One region of the Arthrobacter sp. MMS24-S77 genome, then DNA from elsewhere that is predicted to be linked to it. Evidence: predicted binding sites of a transcription regulator. Region 1 holds the regulator's gene; each other region holds the start of a gene.
The links. The regulator Rex, encoded in region 1, represses fermentation and respiration genes when NADH is low (regulators of the CRP and FNR family bind a similar motif). The targets are predictions, from matches to a motif close to CTTGTGAANNNNTTCACAAG.

Region 1 (9,883 bases):
GTTCGAAGACGTTCTGCGGAGTGCCCTTGTTCAAGCCGAGATCGCCGTAGTACGAGTTGAGGCTCAGCTGCGGGTTGATGAGCTCGGGGTCGCCGCTGAAGGAGACCCCTTTCTCCGTCACCATTGCGGTCGGCAGGAAGAAGCCCGCGAAGCCGAGCTGGTCCGGCTTCGCATCGGGGACCTTGATGACCACCGAAGAGTAGTAGTTGTCGCCTTGCAGCTTGGCCACTACGGGGCCTTGCAGCGCCACGTTGCCGGCACCGTCCCGCACAGTGACCACGGGGGCGTAGCCGTTACCCGTGAGGTAGATGCTGGTGTCGCCGAGCATCACGGGATCGTTGACCTTGAGTGTCTGCTTTTTGGCAGGCGAGTCGGGCGTGTCCTTGGTGGTGACGGCCGCCGTGAAGTCGATGGGCTGGCCGAAATGCGCAGGCGATTCACGATCGAACTTGACGTCGAACTTGTCCAGCTGGATGGAGTACGGCTGCAGCCAACTGCTCTGGAAGTTGGTACCAGGGCTGAATTGGTCATAACCCACCAAGGTGTTCACGAAGGTATCGCCTTCCACCAGGATGCGCTGGCCGCTGTAGCCAAACAGCCCGCCGACGGCAACGGAAACCAGCACCCCGATCAGCGAGGCGTGGAATACCAGGTTGCCCACTTCCTTGAGGAAGCCGCGCTCGGCACCCAAGGAAGGCATAGCGCCGTCGACGTCGCGCACCTCCACGCGGTAGCCCCGCTTCCGCAGCACCCCAGCGGCGTCAGAAATGGCCTTCGACGCCGGGATCCCGGCGTCGGCGGGCAGCACGAGCGTGCCGTACTCCGGAAGGCGGGAGAGACGCTTGGGCGTCCGCGGCGGCTGGGAGCGCATCGCCTTGTAATGGGCGATGGCCCTCGGCGTGACGCAGCCGATGAGGGAGATGAACAGCAGAATGTAGATGGCCGAGAACCAAGCCGAGGAGTACACGTCGTAGAGCTGCACGGAGTCAAGGATCTTGCCGTAGTCCGGGTGGTCCTTGATGTACTGCGTCACGATCGAAGGGTTCGCCGGGCGCTGCGGGAACAGCGAACCCGGGACCGCTGCGACAGCCAGCAACAGAAGCAGGAACAGCGCGGTGCGCATGCTGGTCAGCTGGGTCCAGGCCCAACGCAGCATGCCGACGATCCCCAGGACCGGCAGTGCCGCCTCGGCCTTGGCCTTGTCAACCGCTTTGTCAGCTGCCTTGTCAACCGCCGGCTTGCTGGCGGACTTGTTGGACTTCTTTTTACCTTGCACGGGCTCGCTCATCAGATCGGCAACTTCACATCGGTTTGGAACCAGTACTGCAGCCCGGTAACCCAGGCGCCCCAGACTCCTGTGGCCATCAGGATTCCGAGGAGGATCAGAATGCCCCCGCCAATCCGCTGGATGGCCAGGCGGTGCTTGCGGAAGAAGGACATCACACCGATTCCCCGGCGGACTGCGAGGGCGATCAGCAGGAACGGGATGCCCAGGCCAAGACTATAGACAAACGCCAGGAGCGCCCCCTTCGCCGCGGACGATCCCCCGGAGAGGCTCAGCAGCTGGACCGCGGAATAGGTGGGGCCGATGCACGGCGCCCAGCCCAGACCGAAGGTGACGCCCAACAACGGTGCGCCCCACAGCCCGGCGGGAGGCTTGGCGTGGATTTTGGCGTCGCGCTGCAACCAGCTGAAACCACCCAGGAAGACGACGCCCATGATGATCACCAGCACGCCCAGCAATTGCGTGATCCAGGCGTTCTGCGGACCGGTGATGAGGGTCCCCAACTGGCCGAAGGCACCACCAAGCAGGACAAAAATCAGGGAGAAGCCGAGGACGAACAAGCCGATTCCCGCAAGCATGCGCCCGCGTTTCTGCTTCTGGAGGTCGACGCCGGTCAGCCCGGTCACGTAGCCAAGGTAGCCAGGGACCAAGGGCAGGACGCAGGGCGACAGGAAGGACACAAGTCCGGCCAGCAAAGCCACGGGGATGGCCAGCAGCAAGGAACCGCTCAGGATGGTCTCGGCGAAGGGGCTGTTCACGCTGTCCGGGCCACCTACTCGGCAACCGCGGAGGTAATGAGTGCCTTAAGGGTGCTCTTCTCGATCTCACCCAGGACTCGGGAGGCAACCTTGCCTTCCTTGTCCAGGACCAGCGTGGTGGGCACAGCTCCGGGAGGCACGATGCCGGAGACAGACAGCAGCACGGCACCGTCTTTGTCATTGAAGCTGGGGTACGTGAGGTTGAAGGTCTTGTCGAACGCATCGGCCGTGGCCTTCTCGTCCCGAAGGTTCACGCCGTAGAACTGGACGCCTTTGCTCTTGAACTCCTGGTGCAGCTCTTCAAGGATCGGAGCCTCCACCCGGCACGGAGCGCATGCGGCGAACCAGAAGTTGAGGACGGTCACCTTGCCGAGCAAGTCCTGGGGGGTCACGGCAGTTCCGTCGAACAGAGTGCCCTTGATCCCGACGGCGGCCTTGCGGTCCGCTTTGGCGAATTCCGTCACGGAGCCGTCTCCGGCAACGTAGTTCTTGTTGTCGCCGGCCTTCGCCTGCTTGGCCAGGGCGTCTTCTTGTGCACAGGCCGACAGGCCCATGGTCAGCGCGGTGAGCGCCAGTCCCCCGGCGGCGAGAATGCTGCGGCGGGAAGTCAGGGCTGCGCTGGTGGTCTTAATGCTGGGGGTGTTGCGGTTCATTGTCATGCTCCGGGAGTGCTCGCGGCACCGGGCAGCAGCACGGCGGCGGGTTCGCTGTACTCCACCCGCGCAACCTTGCCGTCGTCGTCGAACACGAGGGACGTCAGCGACGTCAGCGTGCACTCGCGTTTGCGGGGATCGTGCCACAACCGCCGGCCTTCCGCGCTGAGGCGCGTGGCGTAGATGGGAAGCTGGTGGCTGACCAGGATGGCCTCCGCGCCGTCGCCGCCGAGGTCGATAGCCTTCAGGCGGGCGTCCTCGACGGCGGCACGCATGCGGGTGACTTGGTCTTGGTAGGACTCTCCCCAGGACGGACGCAGCGGATTACGGTACTCAAGCCAGTGCTTCGGCTTGATGAACTCGGAGACGCTGGCCTTGAGTCCTTCGAAATGGTTCTCAGCCTCGATGATCCGCGGTTCCGTGTGGATCTCAAGGTCCAACGCCCGGGACGTGGGAAGGGCGGTTTCCTGCGCGCGGGTCAACGGCGAGGCGACAAGGTGGACGATGTTCGCCCCCTGCGCGGCGCGGGCAGCAAAGTGGTCCGCGAGCATCTGGGCCATCTCGCGGCCGCGTTCGGAGAGGTGGAATTCGGGCAACCTGCCGTACAGAATACGGTCGGGATTGTAGACCTCGCCATGGCGGAGCAGATGGACAGTTGCTTGGGGCATGTTTACCAGTTTCTCAAAGAAGGCGGGCGATCTGAAATCTTCTACGTTACGTAGAACTGAAAGTTTCTCCAGAATGTTCCCCACGGATGGAATAAAAGATGCATTTGCATGTTTATACTTGACACAAGGTTCGGTTGACACTTCAACTAAGTGTGATCGAACGTCCGATGAAGCTACGAACACACCTTCCCAAGGAGAACGCCATGACACTTCCCGCCAACGTCACCACCGGCATTTGGACCCTCGACAACTCCCACAGCGAGATCGGCTTCACTGTCCGGCACGCAGGCATCAGCAAGGTCCGCGGCCAGTTCACCGAGGCCGAGGCCACCTTGGATCTCGGCAGCAGCCTGACTGACTCCAAGGTCAACGCCAGCATCCAGACCGCCAGCTTCGACTCGGGCGACGCCAACCGCGACGGCCACGTCAAGGGCGAGGACTTCTTCGACGTGGAGAAGTTCCCGGAAATCACTTTTGTCTCCCGCCATGTCAAGGCCAATGGCGACAGCTTCGACCTCGTGGGCGATCTGAGCATCAAGGGCGTCACCAAAGAGGTGACCATCGAAACCGAGTTCAACGGCGTGGCCGTTGACCCCTTCGGAAACACCCGTGCAGGCGTTTCCGGTGAGACCACCATCAGCCGCAAAGACTTCGGCCTGACCTGGAACGCGGTGCTCGAGGCAGGCGGCGTGCTGGTCAGCGACAAGGTTGTCATCAACCTCGAACTGGCATTCATCGCTCCTGCCGCCTAATCCACCCGGCTCCCGGCCTGAAGGGCGCTTTCGGGGCTGCACGCTATCCATCGTGCAGCCCCGGAGGCGCCATTTCGTTGCTCGCGGTGTCACCCGCCTATTGTTCGGCCAAAACCCGATACTTAGCGGCGAATTGGCCAAGAATTTCCTATGAATCCTTAAACCTCAGGTCTAAAGTGATGCCATGAGTAACCCAAACGAAGCTCCTCAGCCTCAGCAGCCCGGTGCCCAGCCACCGCAGCCCGGAGCTCAGCCTCAGCAGCCCGGCACCGTCCCTCCTGCGGGTTACCAGCCTCCGCAGGGATACCCAGCACCTCCTTCCTACCAAGCACCCCCGTCCTACCAGCAGCCGGCCCCCGGCGGCCCCCAGCAGGGCCAACCCGGCAGCCCCCAGCAGGGCCAACCCGGCAGCCCCCAGCAGGGCCAACCCGCGCACGGCGAAGGTTTCCACTTCGAGATGCCTACCGACGGCCCCAAGAACTTCAACGATGTCCTGCCCAAGGGCGGTTTCTCCGGCATGTTCAATGTCACCGGAATGCCCATCGAGCTGAAGGTCTCCTACTGGATCTGGCTTATCGGCGGGCTCCTGGGCCTCCTCGGTGGCCTGCTCGGCCTCTTTGGCTCCATGGTGCTTTTCGCGATCGCGCCGGGACTCGCCGTCGTCGTTCTCCTTTTGGTACTGGTGGCGCTGGTTGTCGCGGCCGCCCAAATCGTGTTTGCGATGAAGATGAAGGAAGGCAAGGAGTGGGCCCGCCTCGCCCTGACCGTCATCGCGGGTATTTCCCTGATTCTCTCGATCGTGGGAGGAGCGATGGCCAATGGCCAGAGCAACAACTGGTTCAGCTTTGTCATCAGCCTTGTGGCAACCGTCCTGATGTGGCTGCCCAATTCCCAGGCATGGTTCAAGTCCGCGAAGAGCGCCGTCTAGCCACACCGTTCCAAGCCGGTTTTCTCGAGCCGAAGGCCGCGGCAGGTTCCCAGGGGACCCCGCGGCCTTCCCTTTGCCCCGGCACCAGTCACACGCGCCCCGGCACCAGTCACACGCGGGAGGTCCGCGGAACCCGTCCGGGCAGAATTCTTGCCCCGAATCATCCCGAGCACTGTTCTGCCGGGGTACGGTGGAATTAAGCCGAGCTGGGGGCAGGGCACGTTGCACCCGGCAGCCATATCTGCAGTCGACACGCAAAGGAATGCCATGAGCACCCCTCCGTACCCGCCATCCACTCCGGGCGAAAACACCACACCTGACCAGCCGCAGTACGGCCAGCAGGCTCCGCAGCCAGGCCAGCAGCCGGGCCAGCAGCCACAGTACGGCCAGCCCTCCGCACCCCAGTACGGACAGCAAGCTCCGCAGTACGGCCAGCAGGCTCCCCAGCCAGGCCAGCAGCCGGGTCAGCAGCCACAGTACGGCCAGCCCTCCGCACCCCAGTACGGACAGCAAGCTCCGCAATACGGCCAGCAGGCTCCGCAGCCAGGCCAGCAGCCGCAGTACGGCCAGCCCTCCGTCCCGCAGTACGGCCAAAGCGGACCTGTCACGTGGCCGAGCCAGCAGCCCGCTGCGACGTCCGGCGTTCCGCAACTGGTCAACATCTCATTCTGGCTCATCGTTGCCGCCGGTGTCCTGACCTTGATCGGCATTCCCTTCTCCATCGCCTCGCTGAATTCTCCGGCGGGCAAGAGCATGATCGATCAGGCCCTGTCGGCACAGGGAGCAAACGCTTCGGGCCTGGACACCAGCAGTGTCATCAGCGTTGTGGTCACCATCATGGTTATTTTCTCGGTGATCTTCGCCGGACTCTACGCACTGGTTGCGTTCAACGTGCGCAAGGGCAAGAACTGGGCCCGCATCCTGGGTACCGTCTTTGCGGCAATTTCCCTGTTGGGCCTGACCCAGATCGGCTTGGGCACCATCACCATCCTCTTGGGCATCGCCGCGATGGTGCTGTTGTATTTGCCGGCCTCGGCACCGTTTTTCCGGAAAACCTTGCCCTTCGCGAACCCTTACAACCAGGCACCTTACGGTCGCTAGTCGCCGTCCCAACGAACGCTAACGGGCGCAGACCCGGCTGGCCTAAAGGGCCTGGCCTGGGGTCTGTGCCCGTTGCGCGTGATACGCAAGGATTTGCAGCTCGGTGGCCATGTCCACCTTGCGCAGATTCACGTGGGGCGGAACCTGCAGAAGTACGGGCGCGAAGCTGAGGATGCTGCGGATCCCCGCGTTGATGACCCGGTCACAGACGTCCTGAGCTACGGCGGCCGGGAGAGCCAAGACAACCATGTTGGTGCCGGTCCGCTGAAGGACCATTTCAAGATTGGCTGCGTCGCTGACCCGCAGCCAGCCGACTTCGTTGCCGATCACCATGGGATCGGCATCGAGGATGGCCACGACGTCGAAACCGCGCGACTCGAATCCGCCGTACCGTGCCAAGGCCTTGCCAAGGTTGCCGGCGCCCACAATCGCGACTTTCCAGTCGTGGGTGAGGCCCAGTGCCGCAGCAATGTGCCGGCTCAGATACTGGACCTCGTATCCCACGCCACGCGTTCCGTAGGAGCCAACGTAGGAGAGGTCCTTGCGCAGGGTGGAGGAACTGACGCCCGATGCTTCGGCCAATGCTTCGGAAGACACCCGTTCCACGCCTTCGCCAAGCAGGGAGTTCAGGGCGCGCAAGTAAAGAGTCATCCGGGCCACGGCCGCGGGTGGTATCTGCTTTGCGGCAGAGTCCTTGTCCCCAGGTACAGCGTCCCCGGGCAGAGCTTCAGCGGACGGTTCCAGCGCAGTCACGTTCTTCTCCATTGCGTCGCTTTGTTTTCCCACTCTATTGCCAACAAAGCATTGGACGCATGTTCAGGCAGCCAAGGCCTTCTTCAGGACCCGCTCCAGCCTCGCCTCGTCGATTTTCCAGAAATCCCGCTGGATTCCGTCCACGAATACCACCGGGATCTCCTCGGCATAGCGTTCGCGGAGTGTCGGGTCTGTATCGATCGACTGCTCAGTCCACGCGAGCCCCAGGCTTGAGGTCACGCGTTCGACGGCGTCACGCGCCGCGGCGCACAGGTGGCAGTCAGCTTTGGTGAGGAGTACGACGTCGGGATTCGGCATGGTTCAACGGTATCGCGTTGGCGCCGACACATCCCGACAACAGCCCTCAACGCAACGTCACGCAGCCCAAGAATCCGTCGACGCGGAACCACCGGGCACCCTCGCGAACGGCACGGGGCCGGGCGATTGACTAGACTCATGGCATGCCCGTCGAGAAGAACGCTGTTGTGGCCACCACGCCGGCCGCAACGCAACAACACGGCGAAGCTGCATTCTTCGACGTCGACAACACCCTCATGAAGGGTGCCAGCCTCTTCCATGTCGCCCGGAAGATGTACGAACGCAAGGCATTCACTCTCTCCCAGGCTGCGGGCTTCGCCTGGAAACAGTTCAAGTTTGTCCTGCGGGGCGAAAACATGGAGGACGTCCACTCGGTCCGGGATTCCGCGCTGACCCTCGCCGCAGGCATCAAGGTCTCCGATATCCGGGAGCTTGGCGAAGAAGTCTACGACGAGATGATCGAGTCCCGCATTTGGCCCGGCACCAAGGCCTTGGCGGAACAGCATCTGCGCGTTGGCCGGAAGGTCTGGCTGGTTACCGCCACACCCATCGAAGTCGCCACCGTCATTTCCACCCGGCTTGGGCTGACCGGCGCGTTGGGCACGGTGGGCGAGGTTGAAGATGGCGCCTACACCGGCCGCCTAGTAGGCGAAATCCTCCATGGACCGGCCAAGGCCGTGGCCGTGCAGCGCGTGGCTGACGAAGAAGGCCTGGATTTGAACCGCTGCTGGGCTTACAGCGATTCACACAACGACATCCCGCTGCTCACATTGGTGGGGCACCCTGTGTGCATCAATCCCGATGCTGGACTGCGGCGCCATGCGCGGGAGAACAATTGGCCCGTCTATGACTTCCGTTCCGGCCGCCGAGCAGCCACGCTCGGCCTCAAGGCCGCGACCGTCGGAGGCGCCGTCTACGGCCTCTGGCGGGGATTCTCCAAGTTCCGCAGCCCCAGGGCCTAGCCCAAAGCGCTTTGCGACACAGGAAATCCCTGGCGCGGCGGGTTTTCGGGTGTCGCGATGGATTTTGCGCATCGTCAGGCAATTTGCGCGTCATCCCCATCGCGCCCCAGAAGCAAAAATGCCCGCAGCCTCGAAAGGCGACGGGCATTCACGCTGGAAGTATCTCTACTTCTTGTTGCGGCGCTGGTGGCGGGTCTTGCGAAGCAGCTTGCGGTGCTTCTTCTTGGCCATACGCTTGCGGCGCTTCTTAATAACTGAACCCACGTAAGTTCCTTACCAAACTAGATTGAGATTCTGTCTGCTGGGTGAGGTCCTTGAACTGAGCAACAGACTTTTACAACTGACAGATTCTTACAATGACGTAAAACGTTCCTTAACAGGGTACCGCCTATCGGGGGCACCCAATGACCGCCGGCCCCAACGGAACCAAGCAAGACTCAAGCGGTCTCCGAGTGTCCGTCGACGACTGCTCCCTTGAGGTACTGGCTCACTGCTTCCTCGGGGACACGGAATGATCGCCCAAAACGGACGGCTGGCATTTCTCCCGAGTGAACCAGGCGGTACACGGTCATTTTAGAAACCCGGAGGACTTCGGCGACTTCGGCCACTGTCATGAAACGCGCGTTCGAGAAGTTAGCCTCTGCGGACATTTCTCCATATTCCTTTGCTCTCAGCGGTTAGCGGCGAACCCCAGCATTCATTACCTGGTGTGCCGATGCTGAGCCATCAAACAACCATGTGCTAGATACTCTAGAGGCTGCTGGTACCAAAGTGAAAGTCTTTCGGCCAACTGAACGCACGGTCTTCGTTAGTCGGCAGTGGCCACACGACGCTTGCGTGCCGAGGCCGCCAACTGGTTCAGGACGGACACTGTGACGTCCCATTCCATGCAGGCGTCAGTAACGCTCTGGCCGTACACCAAGTCCTGTTCCCCGGCGAGCTGCCGCTCCACGTCCAGGTTCTGCGCCCCGCCCACCAGGAAGCTTTCCAGCATGACTCCGGCGATCGGCGAAGCCACGTTGTCCTCGAGCTGCGCGCCGATCTCCAGGGCGACCTCGGCTTGGCGGTGGTGGCTCTTGCCGCTGTTGGCGTGGCTCGCGTCCACGATCAGCCGGGGATTCAGCCCCTTGGCCGAGAGCTTCTCCGAGGCGGCGGCGACGTCGTCGGCGGAGTAGTTCGGTCCCTTGCGGCCACCGCGCAGGATCACGTGGGTGTCCGGGTTGCCCGAGGTCGCCACGAGGGCGGCGCGGCCATCGCCGTCGATCCCCAGGAACGCCTGCGGTGCGCCGGACGCGCCGCAAGCGTCAATCGCAACTTGGAGGTCGCCGTCGGTCCCGTTCTTGAAGCCGATCGGCATGGACAGCCCGGAAGCCAGCTGGCGGTGGATCTGGCTCTCCGTGGTGCGTGCTCCAATGGCGCCCCACGCCACGAGGTCGGCCATGTACTGCGGGCTGATGGGTTCCAGGAATTCCGTGGCCGTCGGCAGGCCGAGAGCCGTGACTTGCTGCAGGAATCCACGCGCCGCACGAAGCCCGGCCGCGATGTCGTGGCTGCCGTCCAGGTGGGGATCGTTGATGAGGCCCTTCCAGCCCACTGTGGTGCGGGGCTTCTCGAAGTAGGCCCGCATGACGATCAAGAGGTCTTCCTTGTGCTTCTCGGCCTGGCTGACGAGACGGCGGGCGTATTCCAGCCCGGCCTTCGGGTC
Region 2 (9,883 bases), 3.3 Mb from region 1:
GGGGTGAAGACCGTCACGAAGGCCTACACCTTCGCGGGCAAGACGATCGCGCAGCGCACCGCGGTCGGGGGAACGGTGAAGCTGGCCTTCATCCTCGGTGACCGCCTGAACACCGCCCAGACGATTGTGCAGCCCACGAAGGGGGCGACGCTGGCCACGGCGCAGACCCGGTACACGGACCCGCTGGGCCTGGCCCGGGGCGCGACCCAGGCCGCGGTCGGTTCCGGGGCGTACGCGACCGCGCCGGCCGGAACCACCGGTGTGGGATCCAACGCGGCCAACCCCGGCGGGTACGGCGCCATCAACGGGTACATCGGCGGGCTCGCCGACACGGTCAGCACCCTGACCCACCTCGGCGCCCGCGACCTGGACCCCGTCCTCGGGGCCTTCACCAGCCCGGACCCGGTCCTGAAACGGGATGAGGCGAAGAACTTCTCCCCGTTCGTCTACGGCGAGGCCGATGCCATCAACAACGCCGACCCCTCCGGACTCATCGTGTTGGGGCCAGTCCTTGACGACGGCGGATCATGGCACGGAAGGGATGCCGACGTCAGCCCCGGCCAATGGCACCTGCCGACGTCACCGGGCCAGGCCGACAACTACGACGCCAGGGACATAGCCGGGCTGGCCCCCGTGTTCCAACCGGCCCCGGCCCCGGCCGGCCCGTCAGCCAGTGATGCTTCCGCGTGGGCTACGGGCGTTGGTGATAACGACGAAACGATGGCATACATACGCGAACACGGCGTCAATGCCTCCGCTGCAACAGCGCTGAGATAACCTCAGCTTCGATGTAGGGTTCATCCCCCTCGCCGGAGGAGCCGCCTCGGTCGGACTCGACATGTGGGCCAACACCATCGAAGGCAAACCCGCCCTCAGCGAAGACGACGCCCCCTACCTCGCAATGAGCGCGCTACCCGGCATCGGATCAATCGGAAAACTCGGCAAACTTGGCAAAGCTGCCAAGAATGTCATAGGTGCGGAGAAATTGATTGGAGGGTCACGTACTTACGTGGACTTGACCAGAGGAGGGTCCATCCGAAACATTGGGACCAATGCAACACATACAGAGTTTGGCGAAACGCTGACAAGCGGCGGCTGGTCGTCTCGTGTTTCGAAGGACGGGGCAGTCCAGATCTTTGAGAAGGACGGGGCCAAATACGTTCTCCGCGAGAAGGCAGACAGTTACACAGGCTGGACCGGTGAATTCACCCCCGCCGAGTCGCCGGGGTCAACGCTCAAAATACGTCTGGGGTACGGCAATGACTGAGCCGGTCAACTTCTTTCGGAGCGACGAGGATTTCCGGGCGGGCCTTCAACGTCTGAGTCAAACTCTTGACTGCCGGGCCCGACTGCCGCATTGGCCATTCGTAACTCCCTCGGGATGGATCCGGATCTACGAATACGACCGCGTGCTGGGGTCGGACTTCGGTACAGTGCTTGAGGCACTAGCCCTGGAATACCGAGATCAACACATAACGGTAATGGCGCTGGATCCGGAAATGCCCTATTACCGAGATGAGTATGAGTTCTACCCAGGTTTTCAGGTCCCTGAGGACGATATAAGGGAAAGTTACGGTATTGGGCTGCGCCATGAGCCGGGTGGGGATCCGACTGGCGCACTTGCTTATACCGCCAACGTTCTTGCCGTCGCTGGGTCATCGGGGGCGTGGGCCATCTGGGCGCAGCGGGACTGGGAGATCGGGCTTCTCTTGACTCGTGACGACGTTGGTCCTTGGTCTGAAAAGACGGTCCCGGGCTTCGGCCGAGATGTGGACCTCGCGTCAATCCGCTCACCGAAAGGCTGGGGCATGCCTCTGAGTGAACGCGACCTAGCGACGTTTTGGGGGAACGTTCGCGAGAGAGGCTCCGGACGATAGTCGACGCTAGAACTCGCCGAACCGACGGCCTTCGACTTGACCGTAGCAGTTCAGGTTGCGATCGTCGTCGGCGAGTTCCTAGGCGATCTCGAACTCCTGATTGTGGCTGACGGCGGGACAGGGGTGCTCGTTGTCCTTCCCCTGGACCCCCGTGGTGACTGGTATCGGGCTGCGCCGACTTTGGCTGCTTTTCTACTCCGATGTCGAAAGTCACTGGGCGACAAGAACGGGGAAAGCGGATGTCATCGGCCGATGGATCACCTTATCTCCAAACGTAGAGGCACTCCTTCGTGCGTTGAAGGTGTATCTAACACTCGATTTTCCACAACGCCCCTCCGGGAAGCTGAGCGCCCGGGAACAGTGGTTCCCGTCCCGGCCCGGGCAACCGGATGATTACCAGTGCTACGGCTATGACTATGCTTCCCGTCTTGCGGCGGCGAAGAACTGCGCCTTGTCGGGCTCACTGACGGGACCGGCACCACGGTGACCGTGGGCCCGGTCACTGCCCATTCGACCCCGGGCGGGGTGAAGACCGTCACGAAGGCCTACACCTTCGCGGGCAAGACGATCGCGCAACGCACCGCGGTCGGGGGAACGGTGAAGCGGCCTTCATCCTCGGTGACCGCCTGAACACCGCCCAGACGATTGTCCAGCCGACCGCCGGGGCGACGCTGGCCACGGCGCAGACCCGGTACACGGACCCGCTGGGCCTGGCCCGCGGCGCGACCCAGGCGGCGGCGGGTTCCGGGGCGTACGCGACCGCGCCGGCCGGAACCACCGGTGTGGGGTCCAACGCGGCGAACCCGGCCGGGTACGGCGCCGTCAACGGGTACATCGGCGGGCTCGCGGACACGGTCAGCACTCTGACGCACCTCGGGGCCCGCGACCTGGACCCCGTCCTAGGGGTGTTCACGAGTCCGGACCCGGTCCTCAAGTTGGCCGAGGCCAGGAACTTCTCCCCGTACGTCTACGGGGAAGCCGACGCGGTCAACAACGCCGACCCCTCCGGGCTGGCGATCTTCGGGCCTGCCCTTGACGACGGCGGATCATGGCACGGAAGGGACGCCGACGTCAGCCCCGGCCAATGGCACCTGCCGACGTCACCGGGCCAGGCCGACAACTACGACGCCAGGGACATAGCCGGGCTGGCCCCCGTGTTCCAACCGGCCCCGGCTCCGGCCGGCCCGTCGGCGAGGGACACCTCGGCTTGGCCAGCGGGAGGTGGCGATAACGACGAAACGATGGCATACATACGCGAACACGGCGTCAATGCCTCCGCTGCAACAGCGCTGAGATACCTCAGCTTCGATGTAGGGTTCATCCCCTCGCCGGAGGAGCCGCCTCGGTCGGACTCGACATGTGGGCCAACACCATCGAGGGCAAACCCGCCCTTGGCGAAGACGACGCCCCCTACATCGCAATGACGTTGGGCGCCGGATCAATCGGCAAACTCGGTAAGCTCGGTAAAGTTGCCAAGGGTGCGAGAGGGGCAGAGTCGGCAATTGCCGGGCGTAACCTTGGGCGGCAGCTCGCCAGCGAGCAACAGATGGGCGAAGCAGGTACGGCATTGGCTGGGGCGGGGTCTTCCGGGAAGTTGAGAGTCGCCGATCGACTTGCGATAGAGTATGGCGGAACTGCTGCCGACTGGGCCAAGATGGGTAGTTCGTCCTACAAGGGAACAGACGGTTTTCGCATGGAGACTCACTGGTATGAGAACGTGCTCACCGGAGAGCGCTTCGAGTTCAAGACCGAGATGATGTGGCTGCCATGAGGTCCGATCTCGCATTCGAGGCCGCGAGCTTAGTTGCTCGTCGAAGCATGGACCTTGTCGGTCGTAGTGAGGTCGTCGCTTGGGCCGAGCGAAAGGTCGCCGCCGGAGAACAGGAGCCGCTCATCTTGGAGTTGGCTGCTTTGTCCTCAGCTGAATACGACCAAGCTGACGACCTAGTGACGGCGCTGGCGCGCAGTTTGGGCTGCGGCGAGTTGTCTGAATACCGGGCCGCGATGCTCGCTGCGGCCTACGTCGCTCGGCGGCTGCTAGAGGGACACCTGGAACCCATCGAAGCCGCACGGCGCATCTGGCGCATCGCCGCCGAGGCTCCAGAAAGCGCCCGCGAGCTGAGGCCTTTCATCGGACTTGCGAGTGAATGGGATGACGACCCAGAAGCGAGAAGTTACTACGAGGAGGAGATTCGTTCCCGTGCCCTTGCCCTCCAAAATTGGGCGAGGGTTCCGAGGCAGCCCTCGCGACCGGACTGAGATACCTCAGCTTCGATGTAGGGTTCATTCCCTTCATCGGGATCGGCTCGGTCGGACTGGACATGTGGGCCAACGCCATCGAGGGCAAACCCGCCCTCAGCGAAGACGATGCCCCCTACCTCGCCATGAGCGCGCTACCCGGCATCGGTCCAATCGGAAAACTCGGCAAGCTCGGTAAAGCGGGGGCAGCGGTCGCAAAGGGGGTGGACGACGGCGTGGACCTCTACCGCCACGTCAGTCCAGGCGAACTCGCCGATATTGGGAAGCACGGCTTCGGACCAAGCTCCAACTCGCTCAGCGGCAAGTGGTTCGCTGAATCAGGAGATGCATCAAAATGGGACATTCGACGAATTCGGCAAGTCGCTCGGCGGATCCAAGAAATCCGGCTCTTGGTATGTCACCGGACCCGACGCCATCGCGGTGCTGAATTTCCAGAAATCTCAATACGGTCCCCGTTATTACCTCAACATCGGCTTCTGGTTCTTGGGCGTCGGCGTCGCAACAACCCCCAAACCGAGTCACTGCCACGTTCAGGGCCGTCTTGAGACATTGGTCCCAGCCGCTCACCGCGCGCATTTGGAGGATTTGCTCAACCTCGATCAAGCAGCCGACGACGAAGAGCGACGGACAGGCCTGCTGGCCGTCCTTACGAGCCAGCTGGAACCATTGCTTGAGGCGGGGATGACCAATAGTGGTCTCGCAACCGAGGCGGGTCAACACCTTCTAAAAAAGTCGCTGATTGACGGCGATGGACAACGATTTCTCGCGGCCCAGGCCGCAGGTTGATGAGCATTCGAAGCCGGCAGCATCCAGGGGCGACCGAGCCCTCCTCGCAGCTGTTTGGTCGATATGGTTGAGGGCTGAGGTGTCGGTTCAGCGGCTGGTGGAGGGTTGCGGTTCGGGTTGGTTGGCTCGACCTACGGCGGTCCGAAATGACGAAGATCGCGACTCATCCGAACCCGGTGCGCCGACCAACGCCGAGTTTCATGCTGCGCGCCGTGGTCGATGACGTCGGGGGCGGCGATAGTTTTGAGCAACTCTGGACCGAGCGAGTGGGCGACGATCGCTTCGAGCTTTCTTGCATCCCGTTCTTCGCCTATGACATGGCTCTCGGCGATGTTGTGCGCGCCGAGGCTGCAACCGGATATGTGATCCAGTCTGTCGTGCAGCGATCGGGCAACGGTGTTGTGAGGGTCGCCGTCAAGCGACCCGAGGACGTCAGCGCGGTGCACCTGCGGCTACATGACCTACTCGGCCGGTTGGAGTATTTGTGCGGGTGGTTCTCGCCCGGCTATGCGACCATCAGTCTTGAGCCGGGGCGGTCACACGACGAGTCTTTCGCCGGAATCGCTGAGTTAGCCGAGAGTGTGGAGACCGAACAGATTCTGATCTAGAGCCCAAACTTGCCTCGTCTCCAACTTCCTGATTGCTCCGATGCACTCCGGGAAGGGCGTAGACAACTAGTATGTCTCTTTCCAATTTGGGTCCGATTCTGGCAATGTGACGGCCCGGGCTATCTGGTCATGGGCAGCTCTCCTCTCCGGCCTCGTGGCACTAGTGGCCGCGGGGGCGCCGGATGATTACCAGTGCTACGGCTATGCCGGCGCCCCTGCTGAAACCCGGTTCGATGATTGCGCGGGCGGCGCCGTGGTAGCGGGCGAGGAACCATTCGTAGCCGACTTGGAGGTCGCCGATCAAGGCACGGAGCTCGACCACGTCGGTGTCGCCTCGACGAAGGGAGTCGATGACTCCGTCGTGGACGTGGTGTCGAGTAGCAGTTGGGCGCCGGAGTGCAGCCACGGCGGGATTGAGCGACAGACCTCGGACCACTGCCGCGATCGCTCGTCTTCTTCCTCCTCGGAGAGACCCCCCGTGAGCGCATCCCGGGTCAACCATCGCATTGGCAGCCTGAAAGTATATTGCCGGTCCGGAGGCAAGGGTCGAGCAGCAGCTTCGCGATTGTTACCGCTGGCCGCAGCGTCAAGTAGGGTTCTTCCCAAGGCAGTCGCCGGGCAGTTCCGATCGTTTTGGGGGAGAGATGAAGATCCAGTCAAGGCTACTGGTGGCAGTTGGTGGAGTGCTAATCATTGGGCTTACAGCCTGCACCGCATCAGCCGTGACAATAGAACCAACACCGAGTAGCGTCACGCCCACACCATCCATGGCCGCGACCAGAGCCTACTCTGAGTCAGAACTGGCCAAGTTGGTCATGTTTGGCCCTAAGGGCGGGGAGAAGTTCACCGCGGTCCCGTCCGAACAGATCCGAAAGGCACGGGACAAGATCACGACCGCCATGTCGCAGTGGGAGTCAGAGCCGTCGGACTGCGCCAACATGGCCATGACCAGTGTCCTAGACCTCCCAGAAAACGCAGCCGTCATGGCAGGGACCAATGGGACCTCAACGTCCGCCGGACCGATCTCCATCAGTCTTCTCTCGGGGTTGGACGCGACGGGATTGGGAAAGGCCCTCCACGCGAAATCTGCCCTTGTGGACCGGTGCCCGAACGTCTCGATCGGTTCGGGCGCAGGCCCGATCCACACAATAGGAAAGCACGCGACAGTCGAGACCCGGACGCCTGGCTCGATTGCTGTGCAGAGATACGTTGAATTCCCCACGGGAGAGAAATCAACCACGGTATTCATCTCTGCCTTGAAGGGTGGTGTAGTGCTGACCGTGCAGGTCCATGGCCGCACTCTCTCCGAGGCGGACATCCGGGACGCCGCAGAGATGCTGGATCGGGTTGCCGCGCACATCGAATGATGGAGGCAAGGCCCACTCCGCCACCGGATGCGCGCCCATACGGCCCAACGCATCGACGGAACGTCGATGTTGCGAATTACAAGACGGCTTCTAGACCACCCAGCCCACCCCCAACCCCCAATCCCGCCCGGACCTACAATGGAGAGATGCCGGACATTGAGCGTTGGCCTACGGGGCGCTTGTTGTCTACAGCGGCCCGGTTGGTGGAACACGCCTGGGATGAAAACCTCAGGTCGATCGGCCTTACCCATGCTGGCGTTATAGCTATGGAAGTTCTTGCAGCCACCGGTCCCATCACCCAGACCATGCTGGCTCAGATTGTGCGCGTGCAGGCCCAGACCATGGGCCAGACCCTGAATAGACTCGAAGCCCACGGCCACATCACGCGCCAACGCAGTTCCCAAGACCGCAGGGTGCATGTCGTGTCACTGACCGAGGCCGGCACGGATGCGCTGGAGCGGGCTGTCGAATCGGAGCAGCAAGTCCTCGCCCAGGTGTCCATCGATACTTCGATGTTCAGGCAGGAGTTAAAGTACCTCGTGCGCGAACTCGCAGGCCGAGAAGCACCGGCGGACCTCACGGCCGGCGTCCCCTACGCCCCCGCGCCGCGCGAAGACTAATCGCGCAGAGAGCGGGAAACGACGACGGCGGCACGCCCGACGAGCGCTGTCCCCTCACCGCGGGCGGCCAATTCGTCCAAGACCGCGTCGTACCAGGACTTGACCCCGAACGCTGGCTCCCCGTCATCGAGATGCTTGAAGAGAGCGTCAGCCAAAAAGGCGAGCTCCGCGTTTGATAGCCTGGCAAGCCCCTCGACCGGATCCAGCTGCCCTTCGAGGCAGGAGGACAAGAGCGCGTTCACAGCGAAGCTCCCGGCTTGGCCGGAACGGGGCGGGAGGCCTTGGAAAGTGAATTCAAAGCAGCGGGTGCGTCAGGGATCATGGTCACTCCATGGAAGAGTTCCGAGGGCCGGCTGCATAACCCACCATGATGCTATCGACGTTGCGAGGCGCGCGGCAACACCGCCGGGACGGGGGTGAGTTCCCTGCAACTCATCGACGTATGTGCTCAGAATTCCCCTTGACAACCTTCTCAAGAACCACGTAGTTTGAATCGTATCAATGAAACGATTCAAACAATCCAAAACACATTGATCTGAGGCCCGAGACTCCCGGGCTTCACGCTGGACACCACGGAATGCGAGAACCAACCATCATGAAAGACGTAGCAACGGCGCTGGGCCGGTTGGAAGAGCTGGCCATCGAAGTTCCTTCGTGGGCCTACGGCAACTCGGGCACCCGCTTCAAGGTGTTCGGCACGCCCGGCACGCCGCGGACTATCCAGGAGAAGCTCGCCGACGCCGCGAAGGTGCACGAACTGACGGGCCTCGCGCCGACCGTGGCTCTGCACATCCCGTGGGACAAAGTGGACGATTACGCGGCCCTCCGCGAGTACGCTGCCGGTCTTGGCGTGGGACTGGGAACCATCAACTCCAATACGTTCCAGGACGACGAATACAAGTACGGCTCCCTGACGTCCTCTGACGCAGCCGTGCGCCGCCGCGCCATCCACCATCATCTGGAATGCATCGACATCATGCACGCCACCGGCTCCCGGGACCTGAAGATCTGGCTGGCAGACGGCACCAACTACCCGGGCCAGGATGACATGCGGGGCCGCCAGGACCGCCTGGCCGAGTCGCTGCGGGAAATCTATGCGGCCCTAGGCCAGAACCAGCGCCTGGTGCTGGAGTACAAGTTCTTCGAGCCGGCTTTCTACCACACCGACGTTCCGGACTGGGGTACGTCCTACGCACAGACCCTTGCCCTGGGGGAGAAGGCCTTCGTCTGCCTGGATACCGGCCACCATGCCCCGGGCACGAACATCGAGTTCATCGTGATGCAGTTGTTGCGTCTGGGCAAGCTCGGATCCTTCGACTTCAACTCCCGCTTCTACGCCGACGACGACCTGATCGTTGGGGCCGCGGATCCGTTCCAGTTGTTCCGCATCATGCACGAGGTCATCCGCGGCGGCGGCTTCGGGAAAGATTCGGGCGTTGCCCTGATGCTGGACCAGTGCCACAACTTGGAGGAGAAGATCCCGGGCCAGATCCGCTCGGTGCTCAACGTCCAGGAAATGACGGCCCGCGCACTGCTTATCGACGGCGCTGCGCTGGCCGAGGCACAGCGCGAGGGCGATGTCCTGGCCGCCAACGGCATCTTCAACGATGCCTTCTATACAGATGTCCGGCCCGTCCTGGCCGAGTGGCGTGAATCGCGTGGCCTGCCCGCGGACCCGATGACCGCGTTCAAGGCGAGCGGCTACCAGAAGAAGATCAACGAGGACCGCGTGGGCGGCCAGCAAGCCGGATGGGGCGCGTAAGCATGAACATGCAGAACACAACGAACAAGACTGTTGAAGAACTGATCACCCGTTCCAACCGCCTGGGCGCGGACAAGCGGAACACCAACTTCGCCGGAGGGAACACCTCCGCGAAGGGCACAGAAAAAGACCCTGTCACCGGCGAAGATGTCGAGCTCCTCTGGGTCAAAGGTTCCGGCGGCGACCTGGGAACCCTAAAGGCCGAAAACCTGGCTGTTTTGAGCCTTGACCGGCTGCAGGCACTCAAGGCCGTTTACCCCGGCGTCGAGCGTGAAGACGAAATGGTGTCCGCGTTCGATTACTGCCTGTTCGGCAAGGGCGGCGCCGCGCCGTCAATCGATACCGCGATGCACGGACTCGTCGACGCAGCGCACGTGGACCACCTGCACCCGGACTCGGGCATCGCGATTGCGACGGCGGTGGACGGCGAAGCGCTGACCTCCAAGATCTTCGGCGAGAAGGTCGTGTGGGTTCCGTGGCGCCGCCCCGGTTTCCAGCTGGGACTGGACATCGCCGCGATCAAGGAAGCCAACCCGCAGGCAGTCGGCACCATCCTTGGCGGCCACGGCATCACCGCTTGGGGCGCCACGAGCGAGGAAGCCGA
Region 3 (9,883 bases), 940 kb from region 1:
GCATGGTTCAGCCGTCCTTCCAGCGTGTGGTGGGGGTTTGCCGCCGTCCATGTGTACTTCCTCGGTTGGATGGCGAGCTTTTTCATCTCAGGGAACACCTTCAGCGACACTGAGCAGTACCGCCAGTGGGCAATGAACGGTTACAACCCTGCGGATCTGAACGGCATGATCAGCCCTTGGGTCTACCCGGTGCTCGCACAGATTCCGATCTTCCTGGCCAACATCGCGGGCCCGGGCCCGTACTTGCTGGTCTGGACGCTGATCATCACCGTGCTCAACGCCGCCGGCTTGTTCATCTTGACCCGCGGGCCGCGCCGGACAAGCGGGATTGCCCCCGCTTGGTGGTGGCTGTTCTTCACCGCCTTCATGGGCTACCTGAGCTTTGCCCGGGTGGAGGGCATCACCGCGCCCATCGTGCTGGTTGCCCTGCTGTATGCGGCCACGCGTCCCGTAGCAGCGGGCATCCTCCTCAGCATTGCCACCTGGATCAAGGTCTGGCCGGCCGCCGTCCTGGTGCCTATCGTCATCGCGAGTAGCCGCAGGCTGCAGATCATCGCCTGCGGTGCCGCCGTAACAGCGGTCGTCGCGTTGGGTACCTACCTTTCAGGCGGGCTTCCACACATCCTTGACTTCCTCACCAACCAAGGCGAGCGCGGCATGCAATTGGAAGCCACGTTCTCAACTCCGTGGGTGTGGCTGAGCGTGCTCAACATCGGCGGCTCCAAAATCGCTGACAACGTCGCCATCAATTCCACGGAAGTGTATGGTCCGGGCGCCAGCGTAGCGGCATTCATGATGCAGCCGCTCCTGGTGCTGGCCGCCGTCGCGGGCTCAGCTCTGTTGGTCTGGGCGCTTCGGCGCGGAGCCGAACCGGAAGAGCTGTTTCTTGAGGGGGCCCTCATGATGACCACCGCGTTCATCGTGTTCAACAAGGTGGGTTCGCCGCAATTCATCATCTGGTTGGCCCCGGTGGTTGTAGCCGGCCTGACCCACGACTGGAACCGGTGGCGTGTTCCCGCCGCCCTTCTCATGGGCATCGCCATGACGACTTTTGTGATCTACCCGCTGTTCTACACGCCGCTCATCCACGCCAACCCCGTCATGGCGGCCGTACTGACCACGCGTAATGTGCTTCTGGTTGTCCTGCTGTGGTGGTCCGTACAGCGATCCATCGAGCTAGGGCGCAAGTCCGGCGCAGCAACCGCTATTCGGGGCGCCTGAGCCTTCGCTCGAGCCTGCGGAGCAGTTCCATAGGAGTGGACCGGATCAGCAATCTGCGGGTGTGGACGTCCAGGACCATCAGGTAGATCGTGAATCCCACCGCCACGACGAAGGCCAGGGAAGACACCTTGACGTTCATCTCCACAAAGGACAGCACCGAAATCTGGTCCTGCGCGCCGAACGCCACGAAAAAGGTGATCGCGACATAGAGGGACTTGATCTGCCAGTCGTCCCTGATGCCTGTGACCGCGAGCAGCGGGATGAACCACAGGATGTACCACGGCTGGATGATGGGGGAAAGCATGACGACGGCGGCAAACGCCAGGGCCGCGCGCCGCACCAGCCGCGAATAGTCGCCCCGGAACATCAGTACCACCACCAGGGCCATTCCTACCCATTTCATGAGGGTACGGAGCCCGGTTGCAACGGCCGGCCCGGGCAGGCCCAAAAGGTTCGCGATCACCTCGACCTGCTGGCCCAGGAAACCGGAAGGCGAATATCCGGTGTAGCCGGGGGTGGGATCAAGGATGGCCCAGACCCACCCAAGACCAAGGTTGTAGGGGATTCCACTTACGGCCAACACCCCGAAGCTGATGGCCGCCGTCGCGCCCCAGAACAGGAACTTGCGGGTCCAGCTCGCGGCCGGACCGGCCCACATGAGGCCGATGAAAGGCAGGAGAAGCACCGTGATCGGCTTGATTCCGATCGAAGCCGTGACAAGCAAAAGACCGGCGATATGGCGGCCGGTGGCGGCAAAGTACATTCCTGCCACTGCCAGGCCGACCATCAAGGCATCGTTATGGGCACTGGCCACGAAGCTGATGAGGAAGAGCGGATTAGCCACGGCAATCCAGAGCGCACGGCCCGGATTAATCCCGTGCAGCTCGGCTAGCTTGGGAACGTACACCACGCAGAGCAGCACTCCCGCCATCGCCAAAACGCGAAAGAGCAAGACGGAGAAATCGGGCTGGGCGTCGGTGATGCCCACCACCCACCTCGCAAGCCACAGGAAATATGGACCGTAGGGGGTCTTGGCTTCGGCCCAAGCCGGGTCGGCACCGAGGGAAAACCAGTTGCTGAGCGTGGAAATACCTGCGGTGTAAGGGTTTTGGCCCTCCAAAACCAACCTGCCTTGGCCGGTGTAGGCGTACACGTCCCGCGAATAGATGGGGACGGCGAACATCAGGGGCGCGGCCCAGGCCGCGACCGCCACGACCACCGATCTGAGCGAGCCTGGCCCCCAGTCCCTGAGCCTTTGCCCGAGCCGCAACCAGGACCTGACCAAAAGCATGGCCCCGGCCGTCAGCAAGATAGTGGACGTCGTAACGCCCCAGCCCTCCGTGCGCAGCGCGATCACTATCGGGTGCCTGAACATCGGCGATCCGTTGGCGATCCAGCCGGCGCCGATAGAACCGACGAAGATCATGAGGGATCCAAAAAAACCTTGCCAGATTGCCACATAGGCCTTGACGTGGCTGGAGCTGCCAGCTCCGGTAAGCGCACTATTCGGAGAGTAGGGGCCCGCGGCGATCGCCTCAGACGGCATGGCGGGTTCCTTTGCCTCATCCCGGCTGTTTGAGGTGCCCACGCCCGATCCGCCTGCCGTCATGATATTCCAGTCCCTACGTACATTGGTCCAGCTCATCGAGGCAGGCAACAACCGCTCGACAACGGCCCAGTTTACCAGCCGGAGCATGCCTCAAACGCGGAATCGAGCGCCCCGCCACGCTTCCAATGCGACCGAACGGTAGGCTGGGCGCGTGCCTATTACTAATGAACGCATCGTCTGGATCGACTGTGAGATGACCGGCCTGGACCTTGAAAACGACGCCCTGATCGAGGTAGCGGCCTTGGTCACAGATTCGGACCTCAACATCCTGGGTGATGGCGTGGACGTCGTCATCAAACCCGATGACGCCGCTCTCGAGCAGATGAACGACTTTGTCCGCGACATGCATACCCGTTCGAAGCTCCTGGACGAGCTCCCCCACGGCAAGACGATGGCCGAAGCCGAAGCAATCGTCCTTGAGTACATCGAGAAGTGGGTACCCGACCCCAAGAAGGCACCGCTCGGCGGCAACTCGGTCGGAACAGACCGCATGTTCCTCGCACGCGATATGCCCAACATCGTCGAACACCTTCACTATCGGGTCATCGACGTCAGCACCATTAAGGAACTCTCGCGCCGCTGGTTCCCCCGCGCCTATTTCCAGTCCCCCGCCAAACATGGTGGCCACCGGGCGCTCGGAGATATCAGGGACTCCATCGACGAACTGCGTTACTACCGCGACGCAGTCTTCGTCCCGGCGCCTGGACCTGATACAGCAACGGCACAGCGGATTTCCAAGCAGATCACTGACGGTCCGGAGACTCCGACAAGCACGTGATCTACGGCACCTTTCGGGGAAATTTCACCCAAACGGTCAAAAGTGGCAAAACCATCCCCGAAGACGGGGTATAGTTTTTGTCGTTGCCTTCGCAGCTGACGGGTCATTCCGAAAGTGGTCAAAGGCACATGGTGGGCGTAGCTCAGTTGGCAGAGCGCCTGGTTGTGGTCCAGGAGGTCGCGGGTTCAACCCCCGTCGCTCACCCTCACGAGATCGGTTACAGTTTGCCGATCGCAGCCAAAGGCCGTACTGGTTATCCAGTGCGGCCTTTGCTTTGTCCGGGCCGATTCCGGCCGTCCAGTCTTCCAGACCCGAGAACCAGAGGAACACCTGACATGACCATCCTGCCAGTCACCATCTGGGGCGAGCCCGTGCTTCACCGCCGGGCGAGTGAGGTCGAAGTGTTCGACGACGAACTGCGCACCTTGATTGCCGACATGTTCGAGACGAACGAAGCCGCCAACGGCGTCGGACTGGCCGCACCCCAGGTCGGAGTCGGCAAACGGATCTTCATCTTCAAATACGCCAATGACGACGACGCACCGGACGAAGGCGTCCTGGTGAACCCGGTTCTCACCCTCTCCAAGATCCCCGGTGCCCTTCCTGATCCCGAGGAAGACGTGGAAGGCTGCTTGTCTTTCCCCGGGGAGCACTACCCCCTGCAGAGGGCCGAGTGGGCCCGTGTCCAAGGGTTCGACGGCTACGGCAAACCGGTGGATTTCGTGGCCACAGCTTGGTTTGCCAGGGTCATGCAGCACGAATTCGACCATCTCGACGGCAAGCTCTATGTGAATCGCCTCGTGGACCGCTACGCGAAGAAGGCCATGAAGCAAGCCAAGAAGAACGGCTGGGGAGTCCCCGGCTTGAGCTGGATGCCGGGCGTCGACCCGGATCCCTTCGGGCACTGACCGGTGAGCGGCATCGCGCAGGACGAATTGTTCAGGCTCCTCGACATCCACGGCGAGGACGCCTTGGCGTGCGCCGCGCTGCTGGCGTCGCCGCCCGGAGACGGAACGCGACGGGCCCTTGCCGTCCTGGATGCCCGTCTCGGCACCTTTCCCACCGAGTCTGCCTCCGCGGAGGGGTCCACCGAAACGGACTGGATCGAGGCGCTCCTGCGCTTCGCGCCTGTGGTCGCCAGCCATCATCATTCCCTCGGCATTCCGCAAGAATCTTCCGCCGCGATCCTGGCCGACGTCGGACTGAACCTTCGCATCAACCGACGGGTTCATGGGCGCTTCGGCTTGGACACGTGGGCCTGGCTGACGCTCCATATGGCCGGAAACATCTTCCGGATCGGCCGTTTGCAGTTCCACCTTGTCCGCGGCAACACAGCAGATCACCCCGGTGCAGACGATCAGTGGGTGCTAGGCGTACATATCCCCGAGGACGGAGGGCTCTCCCCTGCCCTCGTGGACACGAGTTTCAGCCAGGCCAGGGCGTTCTTTGACCGCTTCTTCCCGGACAAAGCAGTTGCCGTTGCTAGCTGCGATTCCTGGATGCTGGATCCCTATCTTGCCCGCAAGCTGCCGGACAGCAACATCGCCGCATTTGCCCGCCGGTTCACCCTGGACCGTCTTTCCGACGCTCCGAGCGACGCTGTCTACTTCACCTTCCGGCACCGGGACATGGAAAACCTAGACGGGCTCCCCCGCGAGACGTCGCTTCAGCGGGTGGTCCTGGAAAGGATCGACGACGGCGGGGTCTGGCAACTTGGACACGGCCACTTGGTGCTTCCTCCGTCGCCCGGGAACCATACCGCTACTTCGCCCTGATGGCCTGCTGGCCCGGGCACGAGTCCAGGACGCGCTTCATGGCGTCTTTCTCGGGCTGGGTGACCCAGAGCCGGTAACCAGCCTTGACGGAGATTTGCCGGGCCACGTAATGGCAACGAAAGCCCTTGTTCGCGGGTAGCCAGCTTGCGGCGTCACTGGCACTTTTCTTCACGTTGGCGGGGCCGTCGACGGCGATGAGGTTGAGGGGATCATTGGCGAGGCTTTGACGTTGTTTCGCGGTGAGCTGCTGGGCACCCTTCTGCCAGGCATCGCCAAGAGCAACCACGTGGTCAATCTGCACGGCCCCGCTGCTTTCGGATCCCCTGCGGAAATGGACGTCCTGCCCGGTGTAGGGCTCGCGGAGCTCTCCCGACGCAATCCTGCATTTGGAGCCTGTAGCGAATTCAATGGACGTAAGATCCCGCCTCAGGATGTCGTTCCGGGTATCGCAACCGTTCCGGTCAACGTCAAGCCAGGCCTGGCCGAATTCGTTGCGGTCGTAGTTGTCTTTGGCCGCACGCCCCTTCACGGGCAGCGCCTCCAGGGCATCAACGGCCGAACCGACGGGGACTCGCTGTACGGGCTCCACCGGCTTCATCCAAGCGGGGTCGAAGACGGGTGCTTCCGTGGGTCCGTTGCCGGGGGCTTCAGCGACGGCGAACTGGCCATCAGCGAAGAACCATGCAAGGCCGCCAAGGGCACCCGCGACAAAGAGAATCAGCAGCACCCAGGCCTGGCGGGACTGGCGGCGGGCGCGTTGATATGCAGCCCAAGTGGTGCTCAAGGGATTGGATCCTTTCGAGGAGGAATACGTCCCTTGAGACTAGGTCAGGGCACCGACAACCAGTGCCGATATCCACAGTGTGGAGGACTAGTCACTGTGTCGGACAGCATCACCAAGCAGCCGGTTATTGCTCCCTGGTGACCCGTTTCAAATCTTCGGCTGCGAGCTGAAGGAGTGACTCCAGTTGGACCACGCGGTCCTCGGCGACATCCCCCGCTGCGTGTGCCGCCTTGGCGTCGTCGAGCAGGCGTTGGGCTTCTTTAAGGTTGGCGCGCGCGACGTCCAATGCGTGTTCCAGGGTTGTTTCATGTTCCAGAATCTTTTCGCGTTCCATGCGTCCATTCTGGTCAGGTTTCCCGGCTGATACCAGCGCATCAGCCGGGAATCCCCTGTGAGTCTTTCTGGCCTTGGCCGGAACCGGCTAGACGGCAGCGGGCTCCAACGAAGTGTTGGGCTCCACCTCAACAGCGACGCCGCGTGCCGGGAACGATGGCGGGTTCACACCGGCCATTTCTTCCATGACACGGACTACCTGGCAGCTATAACCGAATTCGTTGTCGTACCAGACGTACACCACGAGGTTCTTGCCGTTGGCGATGGTGGCCAGGCCGTCCACGATGCCGGCACGGCGCGAGCCGACGAAGTCGGTGGAAACAACCTCGGGCGAGTCGATGAAGTCGATCTGCTTCCGCAGCTCCGAGTGCAGCGACATCTCGCGAAGGTAGTTGTTGACCTCGTCCTTCGTGGTTCCCTTTTCGAGGTTGAGGTTCAGGATGGCCATCGACACGTCCGGGGTGGGAACGCGGATCGCGTTGCCGGTCAGCTTGCCCTGCAGTTCCGGAAGGGCCTTTGCCACTGCCTTGGCCGCGCCGGTTTCGGTGATGACCATGTTGAGTGCGGCCGAGCGTCCGCGACGATCGCCCTTGTGGAAGTTGTCGATCAGGTTCTGGTCGTTCGTGAACGAGTGCACGGTTTCCACGTGGCCGTGGATGACGCCGAACTTGTCGTTGAGTGCCTTGAGCACCGGGGTGATGGCGTTGGTGGTGCAGGAGGCTGCGGTGACGATCGTGTCCGTGTCCTCGATGGAGGAGTGGTTGATGCCATGGACGATGTTCTTGAGATCGCCCTTGCCCGGGGCCGTGAGCAGGACGCGAGCGACGCCCTTGCTCTGCAGGTGCTGGGACAGGCCTTCGGCGTCGCGCCAACGGCCCGTGTTGTCAACAACGAGGGCATTGTTGATGCCGTAGGCCGTGTAGTCAACGGTGGAGGGGTTGTCTGAGTAGATGACCTGGATCTGGACGCCGTTGGCCGTGATCGTGTTGCATTCCTCGTCCACGCGGATGGTGCCTTCGAAGGAACCGTGCACGGAGTCGCGCCGCAAGAGGCTGGCGCGCTTGACGAGGTCATTCTCGGCTCCCTTGCGGACGACGATGGCGCGCAGGCGCAGTCCGTGGCCGCCGCCGGCCTTTTCGATCAGGAGGCGGGCCAGGAGCCGGCCAATACGGCCGAATCCGTAGAGGACGACGTCGGTGCTGGTGCGGTCGTCCGCGCCGCGGCGTCCAACGATCTCGGCGAGTTCGGCGCGGAGGAAGTCCTCCAGGGGCGTACCCGCGGCCTCAGCCTTGTACTTCTCGTTGAGGCGGGCGATGTCGATCGCTGCCGCGCCAAGGTCAAGTTCGGCCAGGGTGTTGAGCAATGGCGCGGTTTCTTCGAGCCGGAGTTCGTCCTTGCTCATACGGCGCGCAAAACGGTGGGCTTTCAGGATGTTCATTGACGACTTGTTGATGAGGCTGCGCCCGTGGATGCTCGTCACCACGTTGTTCTCACGGTACAGCCGGCCGATCACCGGAATCATGGCCTCGGCCAGCGCTTCGCGGCCCATCCACGTATCAAGACAAGAATCTGATGACTGGCTCACAGAACTACCTTCCTAGGGTCAGCTACATACGTCCTCGTACGTAGATGGCGGCCGCCCGGAGTAATCCTGCGGCACTGGCATCGGCGGGACTTCGGTCTGCCCGGACACCTCGAACGTTGCAAAGCAAAACCGCCGGCTGCGAACGCAGAACCCGGCGGTGGAACTTCTACGTTCAGTGTCCATTCTAAGGTCTGGCACCGGACCTCCTGGCCGCCGGAATGCGTGAAATCACTCACATAGGGCTGAGGGATGGGTTGACCGATACGCCGGGTTCTGTCCTCCCGCGCCGTTGCCGGCGAGAGAGTGGCGGCCATCCATCTACGAACGCCGTTGCCGACGCCCTCCAGCGGCCTACCCGGACACTCGGGCGAGCAGCCCTCGATCGTGCCCTGTCTGGCCTTGCTCCGGGTGGGGTTTACCTAGCCTCCCTGGTCACCCAAGGAGCTGGTGGTCTCTTACACCACCGTTTCACCCTTACCTGCTAGCTGCTTGTGCAGGCACAAACAGCTACCGGCGGTCTGTTCTCTGTGGCACTGGCCTGCGGGTTACCCCGAGTGGGCGTTACCCACCACCCTGCCCTGTGGAGCCCGGACGTTCCTCGAGCCACTCACGTGGCGCGCGGCCGCCTGGTCAACCCATCCGCCCTACAGTCTACCGGCGTCGGGCCCTCCGCATTTTCCAGACGGCACTGCCGGACTGCACTGCCCCAACAGATGGCATCGGCAATACCGCTACTATCGACAGGTGCTGATTCTGTTGCCGCCTTCCGAAGGCAAGACCCCCGCTGTCAAGGGCCCCGCCGTCGAATGGGAGTCGTTGAGCTTTCCAGAACTCAACAGTTACAGGGCCAAGGTGCTCGACGCCCTGGGCCTGGTCAGCGCGCACGAGGACGCCCTCGCCCTGTTAGGGGTGGGCGCATCGTTGAAGGACGACGTCGAACGCAATACCCGGCTCCACGCAGAACCGGCGGCCCCGGCCCACCAGGTGTATTCCGGGGTTCTCTACGACGCTCTTGGGTACAAGACCCTGACGCCTGCGCAGCGCCGCAAGGCGGCGGAGTCGATCCTCGTGGTGTCCGCCCTGTGGGGTGCCATTGGCTTCGGCGACCGCGTGCCCGCCTACCGGCTGTCCATGGGAACCGCATTGCCCGACGTCGGACGCCTCGCCTCATTCTGGAAGCCGCAGCTCACGCAGGCCCTCGCTTCGAGGGTGGAGGGTGAACTGCTGGTCGACTGCCGCTCCAGCACCTACGCTGCGGCTTGGGCTCCGCCCGCTGCGCAAACCGTCTCCGTCAACGTCTTTTCAGAGTCCAACGGCAAGCGCACCGTTGTCAGCCACTTCGCCAAGCACACACGCGGCGAACTTACCCGTCATCTGCTGACCCGTCGAGGGAAGGCTCCGGCAACCCCCGAACAACTGCTCAAGGCAGCCTCGGAAGTCTGGCCGGCCGAGCTGACCGAGGGCACGGCCCGCAAACCGCATATCCTCAGCATCATCCTGCCCAACTGACTGGCAGTAGGTGTCGTTTTGACGCCTGAAAACGACATTAACTGCGAGTTAGTTGGGTGGGGACCAGTTGGGCGGGAGAAACAGCTAGTTCCACTCGGCGGAGCGCACCAGGATGCAGCCGGAATCGGGGCAGAAGACAATTTCATCCTCGGCGGCGGCCTTGACTTCGGCAAGATCGCCGGGGCTGAGCATCATCCCTGAGCCTTCCGACTTGCCATGGAACAGCCTGGCGGCCCCCACTCCGCGCTTGGCAAGGGTCTTTTCGTAGATAGCCAGCATCCCGGCGTCG

Region 2: rhaI (L-rhamnose isomerase) is a predicted target of Rex. The motif match lies at 7,975-7,994, and genes of this name have one in related genera.
Region 3: ACX5I4_RS12965 (glyceraldehyde-3-phosphate dehydrogenase) is a predicted target of Rex. The motif match lies at 8,305-8,324, and genes of this name have one in related genera.

The regions. Positions count from the first base shown of each region.
Region 1 covers NZ_JBTZRN010000001.1:3,780,462-3,790,344, forward strand. Annotated here, with positions in the region: gene resB (cytochrome c biogenesis protein ResB) at 1-1,288, opposite strand, end outside; gene ACX5I4_RS17365 (cytochrome c biogenesis CcdA family protein) at 1,288-2,043, opposite strand; gene ACX5I4_RS17370 (TlpA family protein disulfide reductase) at 2,058-2,696, opposite strand; gene ACX5I4_RS17375 (histidine phosphatase family protein) at 2,699-3,364, opposite strand; gene ACX5I4_RS17380 (YceI family protein) at 3,568-4,116, shown strand; gene ACX5I4_RS17385 (hypothetical protein) at 4,301-5,044, shown strand; gene ACX5I4_RS17390 (hypothetical protein) at 5,312-6,145, shown strand; gene ACX5I4_RS17395 (redox-sensing transcriptional repressor Rex) at 6,188-6,910, opposite strand; gene ACX5I4_RS17400 (glutaredoxin family protein) at 6,962-7,216, opposite strand; gene ACX5I4_RS17405 (HAD family hydrolase) at 7,360-8,178, shown strand; gene ACX5I4_RS17410 (30S ribosomal protein bS22) at 8,344-8,442, opposite strand; gene ACX5I4_RS17415 (helix-turn-helix domain-containing protein) at 8,616-8,828, opposite strand; gene ACX5I4_RS17420 (3-deoxy-7-phosphoheptulonate synthase) at 8,987-9,883, opposite strand, start outside.
Region 2 covers NZ_JBTZRN010000001.1:443,999-453,881, forward strand. Annotated here, with positions in the region: gene ACX5I4_RS02080 (RHS repeat-associated core domain-containing protein) at 1-777, shown strand, start outside; gene ACX5I4_RS02085 (hypothetical protein) at 839-1,267, shown strand; gene ACX5I4_RS02090 (hypothetical protein) at 2,367-2,507, shown strand; gene ACX5I4_RS02095 (RHS repeat-associated core domain-containing protein) at 2,660-3,301, shown strand; gene ACX5I4_RS02100 (hypothetical protein) at 3,235-3,648, shown strand; gene ACX5I4_RS02105 (hypothetical protein) at 3,696-4,136, shown strand; gene ACX5I4_RS02110 (hypothetical protein) at 4,271-4,405, opposite strand; gene ACX5I4_RS02115 (DUF4304 domain-containing protein) at 4,461-4,922, shown strand; gene ACX5I4_RS02120 (DUF4265 domain-containing protein) at 5,069-5,530, shown strand; gene ACX5I4_RS02125 (hypothetical protein) at 5,691-5,936, opposite strand; gene ACX5I4_RS02130 (hypothetical protein) at 6,175-6,897, shown strand; gene ACX5I4_RS02135 (MarR family winged helix-turn-helix transcriptional regulator) at 7,044-7,517, shown strand; gene ACX5I4_RS02140 (hypothetical protein) at 7,514-7,759, opposite strand; gene rhaI (L-rhamnose isomerase) at 8,113-9,279, shown strand; gene ACX5I4_RS02150 (bifunctional aldolase/short-chain dehydrogenase) at 9,282-9,883, shown strand, end outside.
Region 3 covers NZ_JBTZRN010000001.1:2,836,563-2,846,445, forward strand. Annotated here, with positions in the region: gene ACX5I4_RS12925 (glycosyltransferase 87 family protein) at 1-1,221, shown strand, start outside; gene mptB (polyprenol phosphomannose-dependent alpha 1,6 mannosyltransferase MptB) at 1,205-2,767, opposite strand; gene orn (oligoribonuclease) at 2,982-3,608, shown strand; tRNA gene ACX5I4_RS12940 (tRNA-His) at 3,740-3,812, shown strand; gene def (peptide deformylase) at 3,944-4,516, shown strand; gene ACX5I4_RS12950 (acyltransferase domain-containing protein) at 4,520-5,383, shown strand; gene ACX5I4_RS12955 (HNH endonuclease family protein) at 5,370-6,167, opposite strand; gene ACX5I4_RS12960 (hypothetical protein) at 6,292-6,501, opposite strand; gene ACX5I4_RS12965 (glyceraldehyde-3-phosphate dehydrogenase) at 6,589-8,085, opposite strand; RNA gene rnpB (RNase P RNA component class A) at 8,332-8,723, opposite strand; gene ACX5I4_RS12975 (YaaA family protein) at 8,830-9,594, shown strand; gene ACX5I4_RS12980 (zinc ribbon domain-containing protein) at 9,679-9,883, opposite strand, start outside.